2 regions of the Paenibacillus hebaui genome follow, and region 2 is predicted to be linked to the other one. Evidence: riboswitches for the same ligand, from Rfam matches in the RefSeq annotation. Region 2 holds a riboswitch; the other holds the start of a gene.
What was found. A riboswitch is a leader RNA that binds a small molecule or an ion and turns the genes downstream of it on or off. The one in region 2 is predicted to bind glycine.

Region 1: it holds a riboswitch for glycine, as region 2 does, so the genes downstream of both, gcvT (glycine cleavage system aminomethyltransferase GcvT) here and sdaAB (L-serine ammonia-lyase, iron-sulfur-dependent subunit beta) in region 2, are expected to answer to the same signal.

Annotation. Positions count from the first base shown of each region.
Region 1 covers NZ_CP196836.1:5,504,933-5,516,504, reverse strand. The annotation lists gene ptsG (glucose-specific PTS transporter subunit IIBC) at 1-1,699, shown strand, start outside; gene ACR32F_RS25030 (HPr family phosphocarrier protein) at 1,777-2,052, shown strand; gene ptsP (phosphoenolpyruvate--protein phosphotransferase) at 2,045-3,757, shown strand; gene gcvPB (aminomethyl-transferring glycine dehydrogenase subunit GcvPB) at 4,051-5,490, opposite strand; gene gcvPA (aminomethyl-transferring glycine dehydrogenase subunit GcvPA) at 5,634-6,989, opposite strand; gene gcvT (glycine cleavage system aminomethyltransferase GcvT) at 6,986-8,122, opposite strand; glycine riboswitch at 8,337-8,437, opposite strand; glycine riboswitch at 8,441-8,563, opposite strand; gene gcvH (glycine cleavage system protein GcvH) at 8,907-9,299, shown strand; gene ACR32F_RS25000 (PTS mannitol transporter subunit IICB) at 9,719-11,155, shown strand; gene ACR32F_RS24995 (BglG family transcription antiterminator) at 11,194-11,572, shown strand, end outside.
Region 2 covers NZ_CP196836.1:495,730-507,301, reverse strand. The annotation lists gene ACR32F_RS02340 (PAS domain S-box protein) at 1-1,002, opposite strand, end outside; gene ACR32F_RS02335 (ABC transporter permease) at 1,311-2,060, opposite strand; gene ACR32F_RS02330 (ABC transporter permease) at 2,050-2,766, opposite strand; gene ACR32F_RS02325 (ABC transporter ATP-binding protein) at 2,763-3,677, opposite strand; gene ACR32F_RS02320 (HAMP domain-containing sensor histidine kinase) at 3,760-5,211, opposite strand; gene ACR32F_RS02315 (response regulator transcription factor) at 5,307-5,990, opposite strand; gene ACR32F_RS02310 (alpha-glycosidase) at 6,199-7,953, shown strand; gene sdaAA (L-serine ammonia-lyase, iron-sulfur-dependent, subunit alpha) at 8,172-9,122, opposite strand; gene sdaAB (L-serine ammonia-lyase, iron-sulfur-dependent subunit beta) at 9,112-9,801, opposite strand; glycine riboswitch at 9,943-10,084, opposite strand; glycine riboswitch at 10,089-10,213, opposite strand; gene ACR32F_RS02295 (LolA family protein) at 10,964-11,572, opposite strand, start outside.

The DNA.
Region 1 (11,572 bases), 2.2 Mb from region 2:
AGTGCCTGGTTATGCCAGCATTCTGGGTATCCCTACATTGAGTACAGGCGTGTTCGGAGGTATTATTATAGGTATTGCCGCCGCGCTATGTTACAATCGGTTTTTCAAAATTGAACTGCCGTCTTATCTTGGTTTCTTTGCAGGTAAACGATTTGTCCCGATTGTCACATCGGTAGTATCCCTTGTAATCGGGCTGCTTCTTGTGGTTATCTGGCCTCCGATTCAAAATGGACTGAATTCTATATCTCACTTCATGGTAGATACAAGTCCGACCTTGTCGGCGTTCATCTTCGGAGTTGTAGAACGGTCACTTATTCCGTTCGGTTTGCATCACATTTTCTACTCCCCATTCTGGTTTGAGTTTGGTGAGTACGTGAATAAGGCCGGAGATGTTATTCGCGGGGATCAGAAGATCTTCTTCAGCCAGCTACGTGATGGCGTTGCTCTCACAGCGGGAACATTCCAAGTTGGTAAATTCCCGTTCATGATGTTCGGTTTGCCAGCAGCGGCACTTGCGATGTACCATGAAGCAAGACCGGAGCACAAAAAGTATGTTGCAGGGATCATGGGTTCAGCTGCGCTGACCTCGTTCCTGACAGGGATTACAGAGCCGCTTGAGTTCTCGTTCCTGTTCGTAGCACCAATCTTGTTTGCAGTACACTGTATCTTTGCTGGTTTATCTTTCATGACCATGCAGATTCTTGGTGTCAAAATCGGGATGACCTTCTCCGGTGGATTCATTGACTTCCTGATCTTCGGAATCATACCGAATCGCACACCTTGGTGGGATGTTATTATCGTGGGCTTGGTTCTTGCGGTAATCTACTACTTCGGATTCAGATTTATCATTCGCAAATTCAATCTGAAAACGCCAGGACGTGAAGATGCAACACCTGAAACAGCATCGGGTGGAGGTTCAGGCTCAACGGATGAACTGCCTCATAATATTCTGGCTGCCTTTGGTGGACAGGAAAATATCAAACATCTGGATGCATGTATTACTCGTTTGCGGATTGAAGTCAATGAGAAATCCAATGTAAATAAAGATCGTTTGAAACAATTGGGTGCATCTGGCGTGCTTGAAGTGGGTAATAATGTACAGGCCATCTTTGGTACACGTTCAGATACGATCAAATCTCAAATGCAGGACATCATTGCAGGCCGGACTCCAGCACCAACGCCAGCAGCTGTTAAACCGACTCCTGAAGAGGAGAAGGCGCAAGGTGAGCAAGGCGAACGTATTATTGCTGAGGACATCGTCATGCCAGTTAATGGTGAGTTGATGGATATCACTAACGTTCCTGATCCGGTCTTTGCAGAGAAAATGACAGGTGACGGTTTCGCTGTTCTGCCACATGATGGCAAAATTGCTTCGCCTGTGTATGGTAAAGTGTTTAATGTATTTCCGAGCAAACATGCCGTGGGCATTATGTCTGACGGTGGCAAAGAAATACTTGTTCATATAGGTGTTAATACGGTGAAGCTGAAAGGTCAAGGCTTTAACGTACTTGTGCAGGAAGGCGATCTGGTATCTGCGGGACAGCCGATTATGGAAGTGGATCTGGAGTATGTGAAAGCTAACGCTCCGTCGATCATTTCCCCGATCATTTTCACCAACCTGCCAGAAGGCTCCACAGTGACCTTGAAGAAGAGTGGAGTGCTGAAAGTTGGCGATCAGCCAATCATTGAGATAAAATAAGAAGTGTTACGTCGATGGCAAGCAAGTGTGTATATATGCAATGCCTAAACCAAATTACTGAAAGTGAGATGATTGTAATGCAACAAACATTCAGAATTACAGACGAAGATGGTATCCACGCACGTCCGGCGACAGCCCTGGTTAATACAGCTAACAAATTCAAAGGTGCAGAATCCTTTGCAGAAGCTAACGGTAAAAAAGTAACTTTGAAATCCATCCTGGGTGTTCTTTCTCTCGGTTTGGAACAAGGCGACATCATCAGCATCATCGTTGAAGGTGAAGGCGAAGCTGAAGCTCTTCAAGCTTTGACTGACGTTATGGTTAACGAAGGGTTGGGCGAAATTAATGCTTAATGTCTCCGGGATCGCGGCTTCGGCGGGTATTGCTATCGCCAAGGCGTTTATCTTGGAGCATCCTGATTACTCTGTAGAAAAACGCCAAATTAACGACGTTGACGCAGAGATCGCGAAACTCGACTCAGCTCTGGGCAAGTCCCAGGCTGAGCTTGAGGCGATCAAAGAGCGTACTTTACAAGAGCTTGGCGAGAAAAAAGCTGAGATTTTTGCTTCACATTTGCTCATCTTGAATGATCCGGAACTAATTGATCCGGTGAAAGCTAGAATTGCTGATGATATGATCAATGCCGAATTTGCTTTGAACGAAACGGCATCGCAATTTATCTCCATGTTCGAAAACATGAAGAGTGCTTACTTGCAGGAACGTGCTGCAGACATGCGCGATGTGACCAAACGTGTGCTAAATCACTTGCTTGGTATCGACTTCATGAGTCCGGCTGAGATCAATGAAGAAGTAATCGTGCTCGCGGAGGATCTGACGCCTTCCGACACGGCTCAACTGAACCGCCAATATGTTAAAGGTTTTGCGACCAACATCGGTGGACGTACTTCTCACTCGGCGATCATGGCTCGTTCCCTTGAAATCCCGGCTGTCGTTGGAACCAAGGACATTCTGGCTCAAGCGAAACAAGGCGATATGATTATCGTGGATGGTCTGGATGGTCATGTACTGGTTAACCCTACAGATGACGTTATTGCTGAATACCGTGCCAAACAGGAACAGTATGATGCACAACGTGCAGAGTGGAGAAAACTTCGCGATGAACCAACCGTAACCGTGGATAACGTTCATGTGGAACTGGCTGCCAACATCGGTACACCGAATGATGTAACAGGAGTCCTGGAGAACGGCGGCGAGGCTGTAGGCCTGTACCGTACTGAGTTCTTGTACATGGGCAGAGACAAGCTTCCTTCCGAAGACATTCAGTACAATGCATACAAAGCGGTACTGGAAAAAATGGAAGGCAAACCTGTGGTTGTCCGTACACTCGACATCGGTGGAGACAAAGAGCTTCCATACCTGGATCTGCCAAAAGAAATGAATCCATTCCTCGGCTTCCGCGCAGTTCGTCTGTGTCTGGACCGTCTGGATATCTTCCGTACACAATTGCGCGCATTGCTGCGTGCCAGCGTACACGGAAACCTGCGTGTCATGTTCCCAATGATCGCAACACTGGGTGAATTCCGTGAAGCGAAGGCTGTCCTGCTCGAAGAAAAGGAGAAGCTGGTTGCTGAAGGGATTGCTGTTTCTGACAGCATTCAACTCGGAATCATGGTCGAAATTCCTTCGACTGCAGTTCTGGCGGATCAGTTTGCTAAAGAAGTGGATTTCTTCAGTATCGGAACCAACGATCTGATTCAATACACGATGGCTGCTGACCGTATGAACGAACGAGTGGCTTATCTGTACCAACCTTATAACCCGGCCATTTTGCGTCTGGTTAAAATGGTTATCGATGCAGCGCATCGTGAAGGCAAATGGGTTGGCATGTGCGGTGAGATGGCCGGAGATGAAACAGCAATTCCATTGCTGCTCGGTCTTGGGCTGGATGAGTTCAGCATGAGCGCAACATCCATCTTGCCAGCTCGTAGTCAGATCACCAAGCTGTCCCGTGCGGATATGCAAGGACTGGCTGCCAAAGCTCTGGATATGCAAACGGCTGAACAAGTCGTTGAATTGGTTCAAAGCATTCAAGCGTAATTTTAAGGGGTTTCCACCCGATTTTAAGGGCCTTTCTTTTTCCGATAAAAGAACTGCAGTCATGCAGTGATTTTGCCGGTACCTGCTGTTACAGCGGGTACTGGCTTTTTTTATTTGGAGTCGATGTTCTTATGAAAAGAATACACAGCAGCAGTCGCTCTACGCGGTTGCTGCTGTGTATTTATGAACGACTGTATTGTCTCCTTATTTATCAATTCCAACATCCGACAACCGTACAGCTCTCAATTTAGAGTTGTACGGTTGTCGGAATTACGATACGAATGTAGACAGGTTTAACTGCAAGCGCAGTTCAGGATAGGTTTACGGGCAGCCGTTGTCTCGTCCAGACGGGTAACTGGCGTTCCATATGGGGCATTAAGTACCAGTTCCGGTGTCTCTTCCGCTTCCTTGGCAATTCGAATCATCGTATCAATGAAGCCATCCAGCGTTTCTTTGCTCTCGGTTTCTGTTGGTTCGATCATGATACACTCTTCGACGTTGAGCGGGAAGTATACAGTCGGCGGGTGATATCCAAAATCAAGCAAACGTTTGGCAACGTCGAGGGTGCGCACACCATACTGTTTCAGTCCCCGGCCAGACATAACAAATTCATGCTTACATATGCCCGGATATGGAATCTCGTAGTAAGGGGAGAGCCGGGCCATCATATAGTTGGCATTCAGTACTGCACATTCGGATACGCGGCGCAAGCCTTCGGGTCCATAGGTACGAATATACGCATAGGCACGTACCAGGATACCAAAGTTGCCGTAATAGGCTTTGACCCGACCAATGGATTGATCACCTTCACGGTCCAGTGCATAAATGCCCTGATCATTTTTGATGACCATCGGTTTGGGAAGGTACGGAATCAAACGGCTCTTCACACCAACCGGTCCGGCACCGGGGCCACCTCCGCCGTGTGGTGTACTCATCGTTTTGTGCAAGTTCAGATGCACCACATCGAAGCCCATGTCTCCTGGACGGGTAATGCCCATAATGGCATTGGAATTGGCTCCATCATAATAGAGCAGACCACCAGCCTGGTGCACAATGGATGCAATCTCCTGGATGTCTTTCTCAAACAGGCCGAGTGTATTCGGGTTGGTCAGCATCAGTGCAGCCGTATCCGAACCAACAGCTGCGCGGAGTGCTTCCAAATCCACCAGACCGTCAGTACGAGATGGAATCGTTATAGTCTCAAATCCTGCAACGGTTGCGCTTGCCGGGTTCGTACCATGAGAAGAGTCAGGCACGATCACTTTTGTACGCTGTTCACCGCGACCTTCATGGTAGGCACGAATCATCATGAGACCGGTCCATTCCCCATGTGCGCCAGCGGCCGGTTGCAGGGTCACCGCATCCATACCCGTCAGACCTGCAAGGTCATTTTGCAACGTGTATAACAGTTCAAGTGCGCCCTGAATGCTGGATTCATGCTGATAAGGATGGATTTTGGCGAATCCATTATACCGTGCAACATCCTCATTAATCTTCGGATTATATTTCATCGTACAGGATCCGAGTGGATAAAATCCGTTATCCACCCCGAAGTTACGACGGGACAGGGCAGTGTAGTGACGAATAACATCTACCTCGAACACTTCAGGCAGTGCTGCTGCTTCCGAACGGAGCATTTCCCGGGGAATCAACGTATCGGCAGCTTGACGAGGAACGTCACATTCTGGCAAGGAGTAAGCGACCCGACCCGGACTGCTAAGTTCAAAAATCAACGATTGTTCTGGTGCTGGAGTGGTAGCCTGAGCAGTGGTTGTTGTTGTGACTGCTTCAGGCTGGCCTGAAGTGGAGAGAGAGACAGTCGATTCGGTTTGAACTTGTGCGGATGTTGTTGTCGTTGTTGTTTTGGTTTCCTGAGTCACAGCGATCCCTCCAATACACGTGCGAATTCGTCGATCTCTTCCTTGCTGCGTCGTTCAGTAACGGCAATCAGCATATGTCCGGCGAGCTCGGGATAATCCCGTCCCAGCTCATACCCGCCAATGAAACCCGCTTCGAGCAATTTCAGTTGCAGGGTTTCTACATTCGTTCCCTCAGGCAGTTGGATGACAAACTCATTAAAAGTCGGTGCGGTGAATGTAAGCGAGACTCCCGAGATTGCGGAAAGTGTGTTAAGGGCATAATGACTCTTTTGCAGATTTAGATCCGCGACATCGATCATGCCCTGTTTACCCATAATGGACATATACACGGATGCGCTGAGCGCAAGCAAAGCCTGATTGGAACAGATGTTGGACGTGGCTTTTTCACGGCGGATATGCTGTTCACGAGCTTGCAGTGTAAGTACAAAACCGCGTTTGCCGTTACGGTCGGTGGTCTGGCCTACGATTCGGCCAGGCATCCGGCGCATATGAGCCTGGGATACAGCGAAATATCCGCATGTGGGGCCGCCGAGTGAAGCGGCGATGCCAAGGGGCTGCGCATCGCCAACTACGATGTCGGCACCCAGCTTGCCTGGGGCTTCCAGCAGACCCAGCGATAGCGGGTTAGCACTGACAACGAGCAGGCCCTTGTGCGCATGCACGAGGTCAGCAGCCTGCTTTACATTTTCCACAGCACCGAAGAAGTTTGGGCTCTGAATCATGACAGCTGCGGTATCGTCCGATAAGGCGGCTTGCAGGGCTTCCCAATCCGTCACTCCATTTTGATAACCGATCTCGACGATTTCCAGACTCAATCCGCGTGCGTAAGCCTGCAATACCTGACGAGCTTCCGGGTGAACGGTGCGGGATACGATGAGCTGTTTGCGACGAGTGGCCGCTGCGGCCAGATTGCCTGCTTCCGCGAATGCAGTCGCGCCATCATACATGCTGGCATTGGCTACGGCCATGCCTGTTAATTCACAGATGTACGATTGAAATTCAAAAATGGCCTGTAGTTCACCCTGGCTGATCTCAGGCTGATAAGGTGTGTAGGCGGTATAAAATTCGGAACGGGAAATGACATGATTGATGACGGAAGGAACGTGATGATCGTAAATGCCTGCGCCGAGAAAGCTGGCATGTGTTTCGAAGTTTGCATTGGCGTTAGCCTGTTTGGACATGTGACGTGTTAGCGCATATTCATCGAGTTTGGAGGAAACGGGCAGCTCGCCCTGATAACGAATCTCCTGTGGAATGTCCTGGAACAGATCCTCCATCGTTTCCACACCGACGGTTGCCAGCATGGCACGCTGATCCTGCTCGGTCATGGGAATGTAACGGTGCTTGCTCACGCTTGATCAGCTCCTTGAGTAGGTGTCTTTGACGTACGTGTCCGTTTATGAAAAGGGGTCTTCACGACCTCGGCTTTCAGTTTTTTGCCGCGGATCTCAATCTCAAGAGGGGTTCCCAGCGCAGCGTATTTGCTGTCGATGAGGGCAAGCCCCAGATTACGCTTCAATGTAGGGGATTGCGTGCCTGTCGTCACTTCACCAATCTGTACACCTTCGGCGTAAATCGGATAATGAGAGCGGGGAATACCGCGCTCCAGCACTTCGATGCCGACCAGCTTGCGGGCAGGCCCATCATTTTTTTGCTGCAATAAGGCTTCGTGTCCGATAAAAGGTCCGGCATTCAGCTTCACAAACATACCAACGCCAGCTTCCAACGGAGAGATGGTTGCGGACAATTCCTGCCCATACAGAGGCAGCTTGGCTTCAAAACGCAGGGTATCCCGTGCGCCAAGTCCGGCTGGCACCAGTCCGTTGCCTTCTCCAGCCTGCATCAATCCGTTCCAGACTACAGTGGCCTGATCCGCAGGTACATAGAGTTCAAATCCGTCTTCACCGGTATACCCGGTGCGGGACAGCAGCAATTTTACTCCGCATACTTCGGCATCCTGTACAAAACGAAAAGGCTCAATCGTGGATACATCGGCATCGGTAACCTTTCGGATAATATCAACAGCCAGTGGGCCTTGCAGGGCCAATAGGGCAGTATGCTCGGAATCATTCGTCATGCTCACACCAGGGATCAGGTGCTCTTGCAGCCACGTCCAATCCTTGTCGATGTTGGAGGCATTAACGACCAGCATATAATGCTGATCTTCCAGCTTATAAACGAGCAGATCATCCACCACGCCGCCATCGGGATAACACATCAGCGTGTATTGAGCCTGACCGGAAACAAGCGTGGTGACATCATTGGTGGTCATCTGCTGCAAAAAAGCTTCAGCCTGCTCCCCTTGTACCATGAATTCGCCCATGTGAGATACATCAAACAGTCCGGCACGTTCACGTACCGCTTCATGTTCTTTCTGAATCCCGCTGAATTGGACTGGAAGCTCCCAGCCGCCAAAGTCAATGCACCGTACACCTTCATATTGCTGATACAGTGGAAAGAGTGGAGTTCTAAGCAAATCGGACATCCAATCACCTCGTTATGGGCCGTAAAGGGCCGAGTATACAATCATGGATCAATGAACTAAGGTATTCTTAAATTTTCATTTAGAGATCTTCATTAGATAAGTTTGATAAGGCAGCTATGACAGCGCCGCTCTAAATCCTGTTTTTCATTTTTTGGGAAAAAGGAAAAGGACAGGCCAAAGAATCGGCATGCCAGAAGCACGCTGTATTCTTAGGCTCTGTCCTTGGTACCTGAGAGTTACCCCGCCGCCAATATGCAGCAGGTTTCCCCTTGGGTGATCATAACGCCGCATAGGGCGAATAGATGCTCTCCAGAGTTGCGTCCCGTAAAAGTCCTTTTGCCTGAGAGATTCACCTCCGCTTATCGGTGGCTTACTCCTTCGGCGTTACCGCATGTACATCCCAAATCGGGTGTCAGGGGTAAACTCTCCCTTTACATTCATCCGCGGGTATTACATAGTCCAATAAACACGTTTACTCCTCTCATTAAAACGTGAATCCACTATCGATGTCAAGAACGATATCATAGAACTGAATATAAAACCGAATATTATTTACATTGAAATTTATATTGTTCGTGTATTTTGAAAGAGTACGCTTACTATTCTAATATTCACCAGTATATGTAGAAAGAGTGTATTAAGTCACTGGTTTTTGCATGTATTCATTATATAAATTGTGAGGTATCTTGACATTTGATTCAAAAATATCATACGCTATATTCTGGGAAAAAGGTTAAGGTCAAAGAACGCATGCACTCATTAATGAAAAGCGAGGCGGATATCGATGAGCGAATTGAAAAGTGATTTCCTGTACAGTGAAGAGCACGAATGGGTGCAAACCGTAGGGGAGGATACCGTACGTATTGGCATTACCGAGTTCGCGCAGCATCAGCTGGGTGACATTGTGTTTGTGGAAGTGCCTGACCTTGAATTGAATGTAAAAGCGGAAGACAGCATTGGAACGATCGAATCCGTCAAGACGGTTTCGGACTTGTTCTCTCCGGTCAGTGGTACCATTATTGCTGTGAATGATGCATTGCAGGATTCGCCGGAACTCGTTAACAGCTCTCCATATGAGGAAGGCTGGATGATCGAGATTCGTGTTGAGGGTGATCTGACAGCAGCATTGTCCACATTGATGAATGCGGAAGCGTATCGTAAACATATCGAAGAATAGAATCAACTAATTTGTACTCCATAACATATGATGTATACTAAAATAAATATGATTAATGTTGTTACGACCTGTGTGAGCCTTGGTGCTTGCGCAGGTTTTTTTGTGCTTTCAGAGGTCTGCTCCAGCTCCTGGATCAAGCTGATCTGGAATGAAAACGGTCAAGTTGAATCAAGCTATAGCATTCAAATTCATTCTGGAAATGATAAAAGTCATATACAGAAAAAGCCTTGTATATCAATAGATACAGCCGATATGCATACATAAAAACGATTACATAACCTAATGTTGTCATCATTGTTCATGACGAAAGTACGCTTTCATTTTATTGAACAAGGGACCATTCTCGCTTAGGATTACAACAGGGGAGAAATGATACCCCTTTCATAATCATAATCACTTGATCCAAGGAGGATAATACAATGAGTAATTTGGACCAATCGTCCAATTCCAAAGGTGGAATGCGGGTAGGGGTGCAGCGATTTGGCCGGTTCCTGAGCGGTATGGTCATGCCGAATATGGGAGCGTTTATCGCCTGGGGATTAATTACTGCACTGTTCATTAAAACAGGCTGGTTCCCGAATGAATCTTTTGCACAACTTGTTGATCCAATGATTAAATATCTGCTCCCATTATTGATCGGTTACACGGGTGGTTCGATGATTCATGGCACGCGAGGTGGAGTCGTTGGTGCAGTGACAACCATGGGTGTCATCGTCGGAGCGGACATTCCGATGTTCCTGGGAGCAATGATTGTTGGTCCGCTCGGCGCCTGGGTGTTGAAACAGTTCGACAAGTCGATCGAGGGCAAAATCAAATCCGGATTCGAAATGTTGGTCAACAACTTCTCGTCAGGTATTATCGGTGGTATTTTGGCACTCTTGGCCCATATGGCCATTGGACCCTTCGTACAGGTTATCAGTGGTACACTGTCCGCTGGCGTTGAGTTCATGGTTGGACTCGGCCTGCTTCCGCTAACTAACTTGATTATTGAACCTGCCAAGGTGCTGTTCCTCAATAATGCGATCAACCATGGGGTACTGAGCCCAATTGCATTGGAACAGGCTTCGCAGACGGGCAAATCCATTCTGTTCATGCTGGAATCCAACCCGGGACCGGGACTGGGCATCTTGCTGGCTTACATGATTGTAGGTCGAGGATCGGCCAGACAATCCGCTCCGGGTGCAGCAATCATTCACTTCTTTGGTGGTATTCATGAAATTTACTTCCCGTATATTTTGATGAATCCACGCTTGATCCTTGCTGTAATGGCGGGAGGGGTCGTAGGTACATTTACATTTGTTCTCACGGGTGCAGGTCTTGTGGCAACCCCTTCACCAGGAAGTATCGTTGCTTATCTGGCGATGGCACCAAAAGGTGGACTGTTTGCGGCCCTTAGCGGCGTAGTGACCTCCACCATTGTATCCTTCCTTGTAGGTGCACTGCTTCTGAAAACATCCAAAAAGACGGAGGAATCCGATCTGGAAGAAGCAACGTCGAAAATGAAGGACATGAAAAATACAAGCAAAGGTGAATCGGGCGCGGTAGCGATGGATAACGCACAAGCTGATCACAAACCAAAAGAATCCGTGCGGAAAATTGTATTCTCCTGCGATGCGGGAATGGGTTCCAGTGCCATGGGCGCTTCCATTCTTCGGAAGAAGATGAAGGCAGAGGGAATTGACGTTGCCGTGACCAATACGGCCATCAGTGATATCCCGCAGGATGCAGATGTGGTTATCACCCAAAAAACATTAACCGATCGTGCACGAGGTGTTGCACCGGCGGCAGAACATATATCCATCGACAACTTCCTAAAAAGCCCGGAATACGATGCGCTGATTGAACGCCTGAAGTAATATGGTGCATTCGTCTTCCCTGAGCCGGAGGCTGAGATATGAGCATTACGAAAAGACAACGTGAGATCGTGGAGTTCCTGTTGGAGCATCCACATGAAGTAACTGCCGGCGAAATCGCTGTTGCTGTGAAAGTCAGCACCCGAACCGTTCACCGGGAGCTTCAAATGATAGAACAATGGCTTGAACCGCTGGGCATGAGGCTGGAAAAAAAATCAGGAACCGGTATCCGAATCGATTCCGGTTCCGATGATTTGGCTGTATTACGCCAGCAACTGGAGGGTAATGAATACGTTGAGTTTACGCCTGAAGAGCGTAAACTCTTCATGCTTTGCATCCTGCTTGATGAGTCGGAACCTGTGAAACTGCTTGCCTTGGCTTCGGATCTGAAAGTAACCGTATCAACGGTAAGTAATGATC
Region 2 (11,572 bases):
CCGCGTTTCATACTGCTGAGGTTTCCCCTGCTTCACCAATTCAAAGTAAGCCTTTCCACTCTGAACCTCACATGGATCGAGATGCGATAGGAAAGACTGACCGATCAACTGACCGCGAGGCACATCCAGCATTTTGACCAGATTGCGATTCACTGCACTATACTTGCCCTCCAGATCCAGGGAATATACAGCTGCCGGATTGTGTTCGAACAATGATTTGTACCGCTGACGACTTTCTCTAAGACGTCTTTCGGTATTCTTCTGCTGGGTAATATCACGGCTTATACTTACGATCTGTGTACTTTCGTCTTGCTCTCCAGCCACTGGCTTAGCCAGTGTTTCAACCCAGATGTAATGCCCCTCCTTATGGCGCACACGCATCTTGCAACCATTTCCATTCGTGGACAGTTCCAGCAATTCAGGATAGTCCCCAGGGTAACAATAATCCTTAAGGAACTTACCGGTCACCTCTTCAGGACGATATCCCAGCAACGGATATACGGATGGGGACACATAAAGTAACTTGCCATCCAGCGAACTTGTGGTGATCAGATCCTGCGCATGATCCGCCAGCATCTGATATTTCTCCTGCGTTTCCTTCAGTTTACGTTCCACTTCCAGAATCTCGGTTACATCCTTGGCTATGCCATAGATCCCCACGACATCCTCTCCAACGGTTATGGGAATGTAGGTTACTTCCGCATATTTTATGGACCCATCTTTATGATAAAAGGCCAGTGAATCACTGACTGAATGTCCAGCCAGTACATCCCCGATGTATTTTTGCCGTAAACGTTCACTTTTCGGTGGACTAATCCGATCACGGCTTATTCCAGCCAGATCTTCAATTTTATATCCAGATAACCGCTCAAACGAGGGATTGGCGTCGATATGATTTCCATGGATGTCCATTACATAAATGGCATCGGGATGATTGAAAAACAAGGATCGGTAAGAACTTCCTTCAAAAATAATACGCTTTAGGGTTTCCGTTTTATCCATATCCAAGGCTTACCCCTCTTTTCTCAGCCTATATCTTCATCTAACAATTAAAATGAGTTGTTTTACACGAAATGGTCCTACCTTCGAATAACCACGTAAGCCTGCCTAGAAACAGCTTTTTATATTTTCCAGACTCCAGTCTCGTTTTGCTTACAATCCATGATTCATACTTGCCATTCCTAAAGGCTGGATCAGAATGTTAAAAAATCCCCCTTAAGCCCACATACAATAAGTCTTTGCATGTATTGGCTTAAGAAGGATTATAGATTACTGCCCTCACGGGATGATCAGGCTGTGTAACTGGTCATTTAAATCTCTTTTTTTCTAAAATAGATGATCCCAATCAAAATGAAGAGAATGGCACTGCCTCCGACCACTGTCAGCATCGTTCCCAGCGATGCAACTGGCGGAAGACTATAGCTGTTATTCCCCGCCGTCGACATTAAAAGCATCGGCTGAGCCCATGGATAATACGGGCCAACTGTGGCAGAATTCACGACCAGAATATTGGGTACCGTTAGCGCAAAATTCAGTGCCAACGGTGCGGCAAAGCTGCTCCACACCAAGGAAACGAACAGCTGCAGGGCAGCCAGGGGTACACAAGCGAACAGCCCCAACAGCAATTTGCCTGCCATGAATCCCCATGGCACAGGTGCTGTTATCCCATGAATCACACCCGCCAGCAAAATGGACCCCAGAAGTAATCCTTGAGTCCCCGCCAGAAGTAAAAGCACGATGGTCAGTTTACCAGCATATACGCCTGTACGCGTAAGAGGTAGCACCAACATCTGCTTCCACCCTCCCCCCGCGTGTTCGAAACGGCACACAAAGGAGGTGAATACTCCGGTCAGAATCGGTAACAGGAGCAACCCGTGCAGAAAGACCATTGTGCTCATTAGCACGCCCCAATGGCCAGAAGGGGTGGATAACAATCCGATGAGCAGTGCTATTAATGGACTCAGCAGGATCAAGAGCCATATGGGGGATTTGCCCATTTTCAACCGTTCGGCGGACAGAATTCGGAAATACGTTGTCGCAAAGCTCACTCTAGGCCACATCCTTTCGGCTGAAATGCATCATACCCACGAACATGATCAAGAGCCCCAAGCCTGCACCCATGCCTGCATACATGAGCGGATTTGGTCCAGTCCAGGCCATCTGTGCCCATGCGAGTGGAAAAAGCGGGGATAGGCTGAGCGAGAACAGGCCCATTACGGCGAGAATAATACCAAGGGTAACCGGAAGCGCCTGATTCTTGGCTACCATTGTGAGCCATAGCTCAAGCGCTAACACCGGAAGGGCACCAGCCAGCGGCAGGAGACCCAGCTTGATCGCTTGCGTCCAAGGTATTTCACCGGCATCGAAGCCGAGCACCAGCCCCAGTCCTACAGTCCCCACTGTTAGCAACAAACACGAGATGATAAGAAGAACGCAAGCCAACAGAAACTTGGCCAGATACACAGCCGATCTAGGAATCGGCAGCGCCAGAAGCTGCTTCCATGATCCTTGTTCATGTTCAACATTGGCGATCATGGAACTGAGAATGGTTGCGCCCAGCATCAAGGCCAAGGGTACAAAAACAACCATGTTGCCCAGCAATCCTCCCCATAAATTCCCCGCGTACTGCTCCTTCAGATAATCCAATCGTAATCCGAAGTTCAACGCCTGCATCGCCGTTAGTCCAATCGGCGCCAGAAAAACGAGAAACCAGATGCCTTTGCCACGAATCTTGAGCCAGTCGGACGATAACGCACGGCCGGTCATACGGTTGCCCCCTCGCCGATGACCCGCATGAACAGGTCCTCCAGAGACTGACGGTGTTCTTCCACGCGGTACACCGCGTGATCCTGCTCGACTAGGCGACGTACAAGCAGCGCAATCGCGCTGTTGTCCATATAAGGGAATGTTAACGCAGCCCCTTGTTGCTGTCCGAACTGTCCCTGTTCCCTTGCAAGCTTCATTGCCTCTTCCGGTTCAGATACGGTTAGTCGAATAGAGCTGCCCGTCTGGCTATGCAGATTGGCGATGGTATCCTGGAGCACCATCTTGCCTTCACGAATAATGCCGACACGGCTCGCCATCTGCTCTACTTCACTCAGCAAGTGACTGGAAACCAGCACCGTAATCCCATGTTCCAGTGGCATACGTTTAATTAATTCCCGTATCTCCTGAATGCCCGCAGGATCAAGCCCGTTCGTAGGCTCGTCCAAAATCAGCAGTTCCGGTTCACCCAGCAATGCACTGGCAATACCCAGACGCTGCTTCATGCCAAGGGAATATCCCTTCACCGAACGCTTGGCATCCTTGGTCAGATCCACAATGGACAACACTTCGGCAATTCTGGATTTCGGTACATTGATAATCCGGCGCAAGGCTTCCAGATTCTCTACGGCATTCAGATGTCCGTAATATGACGGATACTCGACCAGTGAACCTACACGACGCAGAATATCCATACGATCCTTGCGGATATCCTTGTCAAATATACGGATGATTCCTTTGGTTGGCTTGATTAAGCCAAGAAGCATCCGAATCGTTGTTGTTTTGCCGGCACCGTTGGGACCGAGGAAGCCGTAGATATCTCCCTTTTTAATATGCAGGTCAAGTTCACGAACCGCGGCACGGTCCCGGTATGTCTTCCATAAATTAGCGGTTTGAATAATGTTATCACTCACTGTTTAATCACCTCGGATATCATCATAACTGCCCGAGGTTAAAGCTAAGGTTGGCTCAAGTTTAAGTTTGGTTTAAAAAAAGCTATTCCAGCGGTTTGACCACTCCCGAACCACTGTAGATGCACATCTGAACACCTTCTTCGGAACTGTCCACCCGCTTGCGCAATCCCATCTCACGAATCAACAGGTCTACAATGGATAAACCCAAGCCTGTCCCTTTCGTATCGGCATCCTTCTGCATTCCCGGACCCCGATCTCGAATAACGAGCGCCGTCTCTCCCTGAATCTGCTTGGTTGATATACCAATGTACTTCCCACTCGCCGCATGACGGACCACATTCTGAAACAGATTGTCGAGAACCCGGCGCATTCCCTGCTCATCCATATGCCAGATCAATGGTTCTTCCGGCAGATCAATATCGATCTCGAACTGTTCTTTTTCCCAGACCGGGTACCATGCTGCCGCCGTTTCCCTTACAACACGGAAAATATCTTTCTCCTCCAATTTCAGTGTATACTTCCCGCTCGTGAGCAGATTGTAAGATAACATGTTATCGATGAGCCCGCCCAGGTCCTCCATCTTCGCTTCCATGCGATTTAATGAACCAACGCCTTGCTCGCTGAGCGCTTCCTTGTTCAGCGCATGCATATGTCCACGAATGACAGTCAGCGGAGTGCGCAGATCATGGGAGAGCCCGGCAATGAGACGTTTCCGCAAATGTTCTTCCTCACGCTCTCGGTGACGGCTGTCCGTCAGTTGATGCACCATCTGATTAAATGACTCCTCCAGCTGACCAATCTCGTCTGACCGACGAATATTAACCGGAAGCGGAATGCCCTCCTTTCCTGTGGTCATCATCGCTGTCTGCAAACGAATAAGCCGCTTGCGAATACGTGCAAAGAAGAGAATCGACATGATGATGAAGATCATGAAAATGATGGCCGTTACGATTCCCAGATACAAAAGTTCCATCTGCCAGTTATTCTGTGACTTTTGCAAAAGTGATCGCGGCACTTCAATGACCATGAAGCCCTGTCCTCTGTCCTGTCCATCCCCGCCTATATATGCAACTACGGTCAGTGGATCACGATAGAAAGCTTCTTTCATGAATTGCACGGCATTGTTCGCATTCCACTCGGCTGGAATTTGGGTCTCTTCGGTTTTACCCGAATCCAGCGACCACTTTAATATGGTGTCTGTCGCGCCATCGGATGAAGTGGATTTCACTAGTGTTACATCTGCACCACCCAGAATAAAGGTGGTCTTACCATCCGCATTCACAAGATACATGGACGATTTGGGATACTGTTCATGCAATCGCTCCAACCGCATGCTAATCTCTCCCTCGGAGGCTCCATCCAGATTCAGCGCTTCACGCGACCACAGTTTACTGATCCGGTCAACGTCACCGTATGGCGCCGTTTGATTCGGGCTCGTGTTGTTCACCACGACCACATAGATGATGGATATGATCGGAAGTACGACGGGTACAAACAACACCGCCGCCAAAATCAGGAGAATATAGCGGGACATCAGGGATCGTCCAAAACGCAGCCTGCTTTTCCCTGACGAAGTCTGAGCGATGCTTCTTTCTTCCCTCGTCGACTCTCGTGCTCTGGACCGCCGGATCATGGCTTCTTCACGCGGTACCCTACACCACGGACGGTTTGAATAACGACAGGGTTGGCCGGATCACGCTCCAGCTTCTCGCGCAGATGACGGATATGTACCATTAATGTCTTGTCTCCATCCAGATAGGATTCATTCCAGACCGCTTCGTAGATCTGCTCTTTGGTCCGAATCATGCCCATATGTCTGAGCAGGTAGGCGAAGATGTGAAACTGTTTTCCCGATAAAATAATCTCTTCCCCCGTCTCGTCATTGACGATCCGATGATCTTTCTCATAGATCGACAGATGATCGAGCTTCACTACCGTATCCGCCGAGATCGCTGTTCCTGCCTTGCGCAGCTGTACTTCAATCCGTGCAGCAAGTTCATCGGGGTGGAACGGCTTGGTTACATAATCGTCGGCAAAATCGAGCCCATGCAGCTTGTCATCAATGGACGTTCTGGCCGAAAGCATGACAATGGGCACAGCAGGATGTTCTTTTTTGAGCCGTTGCCCCACCGTAAATCCATCCAGACCCGGCAGCATGACATCCAGAATAATCAGCGAACAGCCCCCGGCAGCTTCTGCTGCGCCTTCACCACTTCCGAGCCATATCACCTCATATCCGCGCTCCTCCAGGTCCGCCTGGACCCAAGTGGCTATTTCCGTATCATCTTCAATATATAGCAGTTTCGTTTTCATGCGCGCATTCGTTTCCTTTCTGTACCCTTTGGGTTAATTATATATTTGAACACAATGGCGTAAGCTCTTACTAAAATCATCGCTTGTTAATTACACGAAGCTGTTCGGTTATGTCCCTATTCATTATATCGTAATCAATCCATTGAATGATGCCATACCCGCTCCACAAATACATAATCTCTGTATCCATGACGGGAGGAATTTCAACATGCTGCTGGAAGCCATCTATCATCAACCAAAACGGAATTGGGCCTATGCCTACGATCAGGATACGATCCGCCTGCGTCTTCGTACCAAAAAGAACGACCTCACTGAGGTACACGCCCTGACCGGGGATAAATACGCCTGGGAACAAACCAAGGCGTTTATTCCTTTAACCAAGTTTACCACGGACTCCATGTTTGATTACTACGAGGGAGAGGTGAAGCCTCCTTATCATCGGCTGAAGTACTCTTTTCTGCTTAAAAGCGGAGACGAGCAGATCTGGATGACCGAGACGGACTTCCAGAAGGAAGAGCCAGACGATCCTGGTCGGATGTTCCAATTCCCTTATATTCATGCCGGAGCCGTGTTTACACCACCCGCATGGGTGAAGGATGCCGTGTTCTATCAGATTTTCCCGGAACGATTTGCGAATGGCAACCCGGATATCAACCCGGACAACGTAGAACCCTGGGGCGGCGAACCCACACCTTTCAATTTCTTCGGAGGTGACCTTCAGGGTGTAATCGATCATCTGGACTACCTCAGTGAGCTGGGCATTAATGCGATTTACTTCACACCGATCTTTGAGGCGACCACCAATCATAAATATGATACAGAGGACTATCTACGGGTAGATCGGCATTTTGGTGATGCAGACACCGTCAAACGATTAGTCAAGCTGTGCCATGAACGTGGCATCCGGGTACTGCTGGATGCCGTGTTTAACCACTCCGGGAAGACGTTTGCACCTTTTGTCGACGTGCAAGAGAACGGGGAGAAATCCAAATACAAGGACTGGTTCCATGTACACGAGTTCCCGCTGGATGTGAAGGATGGCATTCCTACGTATGAAACCTTTGGATTTGAAGCGCACATGCCGAAGCTCAACACGGAAAATCCCGAGGTAAAAGACTATCTGCTCAAGGTTGCCAAGTACTGGATCAAGGAAGTGGGTGCGGACGGATGGCGGCTGGATGTCGCAGACGAAGTGGATGATGCATTCTGGCGCGATTTCCGCCGTGTAGTGAAGGCCTCCAATCCAGATGCGTATATTCTCGGCGAGATATGGAATGAATCCTCGTCCTGGCTGCAAGGTGACCAGTTCGACGCATCCATGAACTATCCGTTTACCGATGCCGTGAATAGTTTCTTTGTGAAAAACAAGATGCATGCCGAGACATTTGCGAATTCCATTGGACGGCAATTATCACGTTATCCGCTGCAAGCCAGCGAAGTCGCATTCAATCTGCTGGATAGTCATGATACGCCGCGACTACTCACCGTATGCGAAGGCGATCAGCGGAAGCTGAAGCTGGCAGCGTTGTTCCAGTTCACTTACCTGGGTGCCCCGTGTATCTATTACGGAGACGAAATTGGGATGGATGGCGAGCATGATCCAGGTTGCCGAAAATGCATGGAATGGGATGAGGCGAAGCAGGACCGCGAGCTGTTTTCTTTTTATCAAAAGCTGATTGCACTTCGCCATGCCCATCCTGCCCTCCGTGCGGAAGGCGGCGTTCGATTCTTGCAGGCCCGTGAAGGCGGAAGCCAGCTGGTGATGGAACGGCAGGATGATGAGGAACGTATTTTGATCCTGTTCAATCGCTCGGAAGAAACGGCAATTATTGAGCTGGAGGCGGGTGCCGGGGAATGGACGGAACTGTTTGGTGAGAAGCATCGTACAGCTCTGGAGGATGGCATTCTGGCGGTTGAGCTGCCCGCATATGGATATGCTGTTCTAAGTACGAATCCCGCGTAATACGATAAATAGCGCTCACAGACCTGTAGCTGATCTGTTGAGCGCTTATTTGGCGTTAAGGATGGTTCGTTGGGGCATGCTCTTTTTCCATCGTAAGGAGCATCAGACACGTTCAGACCACGCACTCGCTCGCTACAGACGTGTTCAGATCCGCGCCAGCTTTCAGACCGAGGTTTTGAAGACACACTCTAGTTAAAATAGAGTTCATGCCAAGCAAGTTATACCTTAGCTTCTGGTTCGTTTTGATCGGGAGACTTAGACTCCACTTCAGCCTCATTCTCCGCACGCTTCGCCTTCGGTTTGGCAAGCTTCTCCATCATCTTCCGTCCCGTTGGCGTCTGAGCTAGGCCGCCTTGGGCTGTCTCCCGATGACGACTTGGCATCGCGCTGCCTACTTCCAGCATAACGCCAATGACTTCGTCGGAAGGAATGGCACTGCGGACTCCGGCCAGCGCCATATCGGCCGCAGCCAGCGCGGTTACGGCACCCAGTCCGTTACGGACGATGCAAGGAATTTCCACGAGGCCAGCAACCGGATCGCAGATAAGGCCCAATGTATTTTTCAACGCAAGACCTACCGCATGAACCACTTGCTCTGGCGTTCCTCCACGCAGCTCTACCATGGCACCTGCAGCCATACCGATGGCAGAACCCACTTCCGCCTGACAGCCACCCTCGGCCCCGGAGATAAATGAATTGTTGGCAATGACATAACCGATTGCTCCCGCACAGAACAGACCATTTACGAGGTGCTCATCACTCCAGCCAAAACGCTCTTGGGAGCTGATAAACACACCCGGGATAATACCGCAGGAACCCGCTGTCGGTGTCGCCACGATTCGGCCCATAGAAGCATTCACTTCAGATACACACAAGGCATACGCCATGGCAAGTGCCGAAGCATCACCGGAGCAAGTCTCACCCTTGCGAATATACTCGGCCATTTTTTTGCCATCTCCACCCGTCAAGCCACTGCGTGATGTCGTATCTTCTGTCAGTCCTTTGTGTACCGCTTCCTTCATCACCTGATAGTAATCCGACATCTGCCGCACAACATCCGCTTCTGGCGTATTGGTTTCCTGAACCTGCTCTTCAATCATTAACCGGGCAATGGTTTTGGACTCGGCTGTACAGATGGTATTCAGTTCATGCAAATGTTTAAATCGCATCCGGCTCCACTCCTCTCTTCAAATCGATTACGCGAATTTCAAGTACATGGTCCAGCGCTCGCAGGTAATTCAACATCTCAGGATTTGGCACACCATCCATCTCCATCGCAGTTAAGGCTTCACCATCCCTGGCTTTCCGATCCACTTGCATATACCCGATGTTTACACCTGATGAGCTAATTGTGGACGTCACCGAAGCGAGTACCCCAGCTTTGTCCGAATGGCGCAGAACAAGCGTCGGAAACTCTCCGCTGATCTGTACACGGAAATCATTCAAAGCATGCACCGATACACTTCCACCACCAATGGAAGCACCGATTAGAGAACATTTGCGCTCTCCATACCACAACTCAATCTTGACCGTATTCGGATGTGGGGCCGGCAGGCCGCTCGTAAAAAATTCTACCTCCATGCCCGCTTGCTCTGCGTATTGCTCCGCATCCGGGATACGCGGATCGTCTGTGACATAATCAAGCAAACCACCGATCAAGGCAAGATCCGTACCATGCCCCTGATACGTATCGGCAAACGAGCCGTACAGGGTTAACCGGGCGCGTTCCGGCGTACACCCCAGCCACTGACGAGCAATTCGTCCCAGCCTTGCCGCTCCGGCGGTATGTGAACTTGAAGGCCCCGTCATCGACGGACCAATAATTGAGAAAACATCCTTAAAACGCATCAAAAGCCCTCCATTATTAATCATGGTTCATATTTGTAACTTGTATTCGTCATCGTTTCCATCCAGGAGATTAATCCATAATGTCCCTTATTTAAGGTATAATGACATCAAAAAAGGACAGAAGAAGGCCTTAGGCCCTCTCTCTGTCCTCGATACCTGAGAGTTTCATGATGTAGCTACACGGAACGATGCAATCCTGTATTCACCAGGCGATGGCATCAGACAAACCCGTGCTGCTTGATCATATACCCCTTGGGTGGCGCAGTTCGCGCACTCTCCAGAGTTGCGTCCAACGATGGTACTTTTACCTGAGAGATTAACCGCTGCGCCGGGTGCGCAGCAGCTTGCTCCTTCGGTGCCCGATAGCCCGCCATCTTACTTGGTCTGCTCAGGTCTCTCCCGCTCGTTTTCATTCGCTGTATTATCAATCATTTGATTTGGAATGTTACATTACTGAGTTTTGGATCATGTATATCCATAGAGTAATGTACCCAATCATATATGTCAACAAAAGTAACGTGTATTTATCATCTGTTAAGAAAATCTATTCTAACTGAAGCGGATGGCATTGATATTTCTCACTTCTGCTGAAGCACTTGTGACGTTTCAATTTTCGTAAATTCTATGCCTACCGTGTATGCGTTGGTAGTTGTCGCAGGAGCGGTATCCACGTAGGTATTGGAAGAAAGAAACCTCAATGTCCCTGCAGCATTATCTGTACGGGAGAGCTGCAATTGATTAATCAGAACCCCGTTACGTCTGAGGTTAATTGTTATACGAGATATTCCAGTTTGAATCTACAACCACGGCCACTTGCGTACTATTGTCGATTTTTACCCGCTGACCAGCCATCACAGGCACATTAAGGGTTTGAACACCATAGTATTTTCGATAGGGCCTGTGGATAAAACAGCCATATTTTGATGCCTCCTTTTCTCAGCCTTCTGTCGGCGGATTGAGATCATCTTATATGAATATGCTTCATATCGAGTAGCGTGCGCCCGTTTACAGCTTTATGGATGGGATGGATGACCCGCGTTCCTCATAGAACGATCTTCTGGAAGCCAACACTATTTGTCCATCATACCAACAGGGAAGAGAACCAAAAAAAAGGACTGCCGTATCACTTCAACGGCGGTCCTTTTTTTTGGTTCCATTCACGTCAAGATGGATTGGGCAGGGTCAACGCTTCCGCCCAGGCTTGCAGCTTCGCTTCTGTCCAGCCATCGTGCTCACCCATGAGAGAATAGCGTAGTCCAGCTTCGTCCCAGGATATATTCCGAATACTCTTCATATATGTGCCTTCAACCCCACGCACTTCAGTTGATTTCTCATCTGGCAAAAGTGTTGGATTCGCGTCATCTTCCGGCGTCTTGAAGATCGTCAGACTCACTTCAACCTTATTATCCCGCACATAGTACAGTGTCACTTCATCCCGGTTCAGCTCACCGCCCGTATGAGACATCTCGATACGAGACAGCTCCATTCCTTCGCCCTTATACTGCAAAAAAGATTGCCCCAGTGCCTGCTTCGCTTCCTCCAACGTTACTTCCGAGCTCTGGCTCAGATCATTCAAGTCCTTCACATCGACTTCCTTCGGGATGTCGATCACGAAAATGTCTCCTGGAAATTCGGGATCATATTGAATCGGATTGTAGACCATTTCTGATTTTCCATCACCATACTCACTAATGACTTTGACAATCATCCACGTTTTGGGATCCACCCAATATTCAGATGAGATGGATAATGTGCCCTCTTCCTTCGGCGT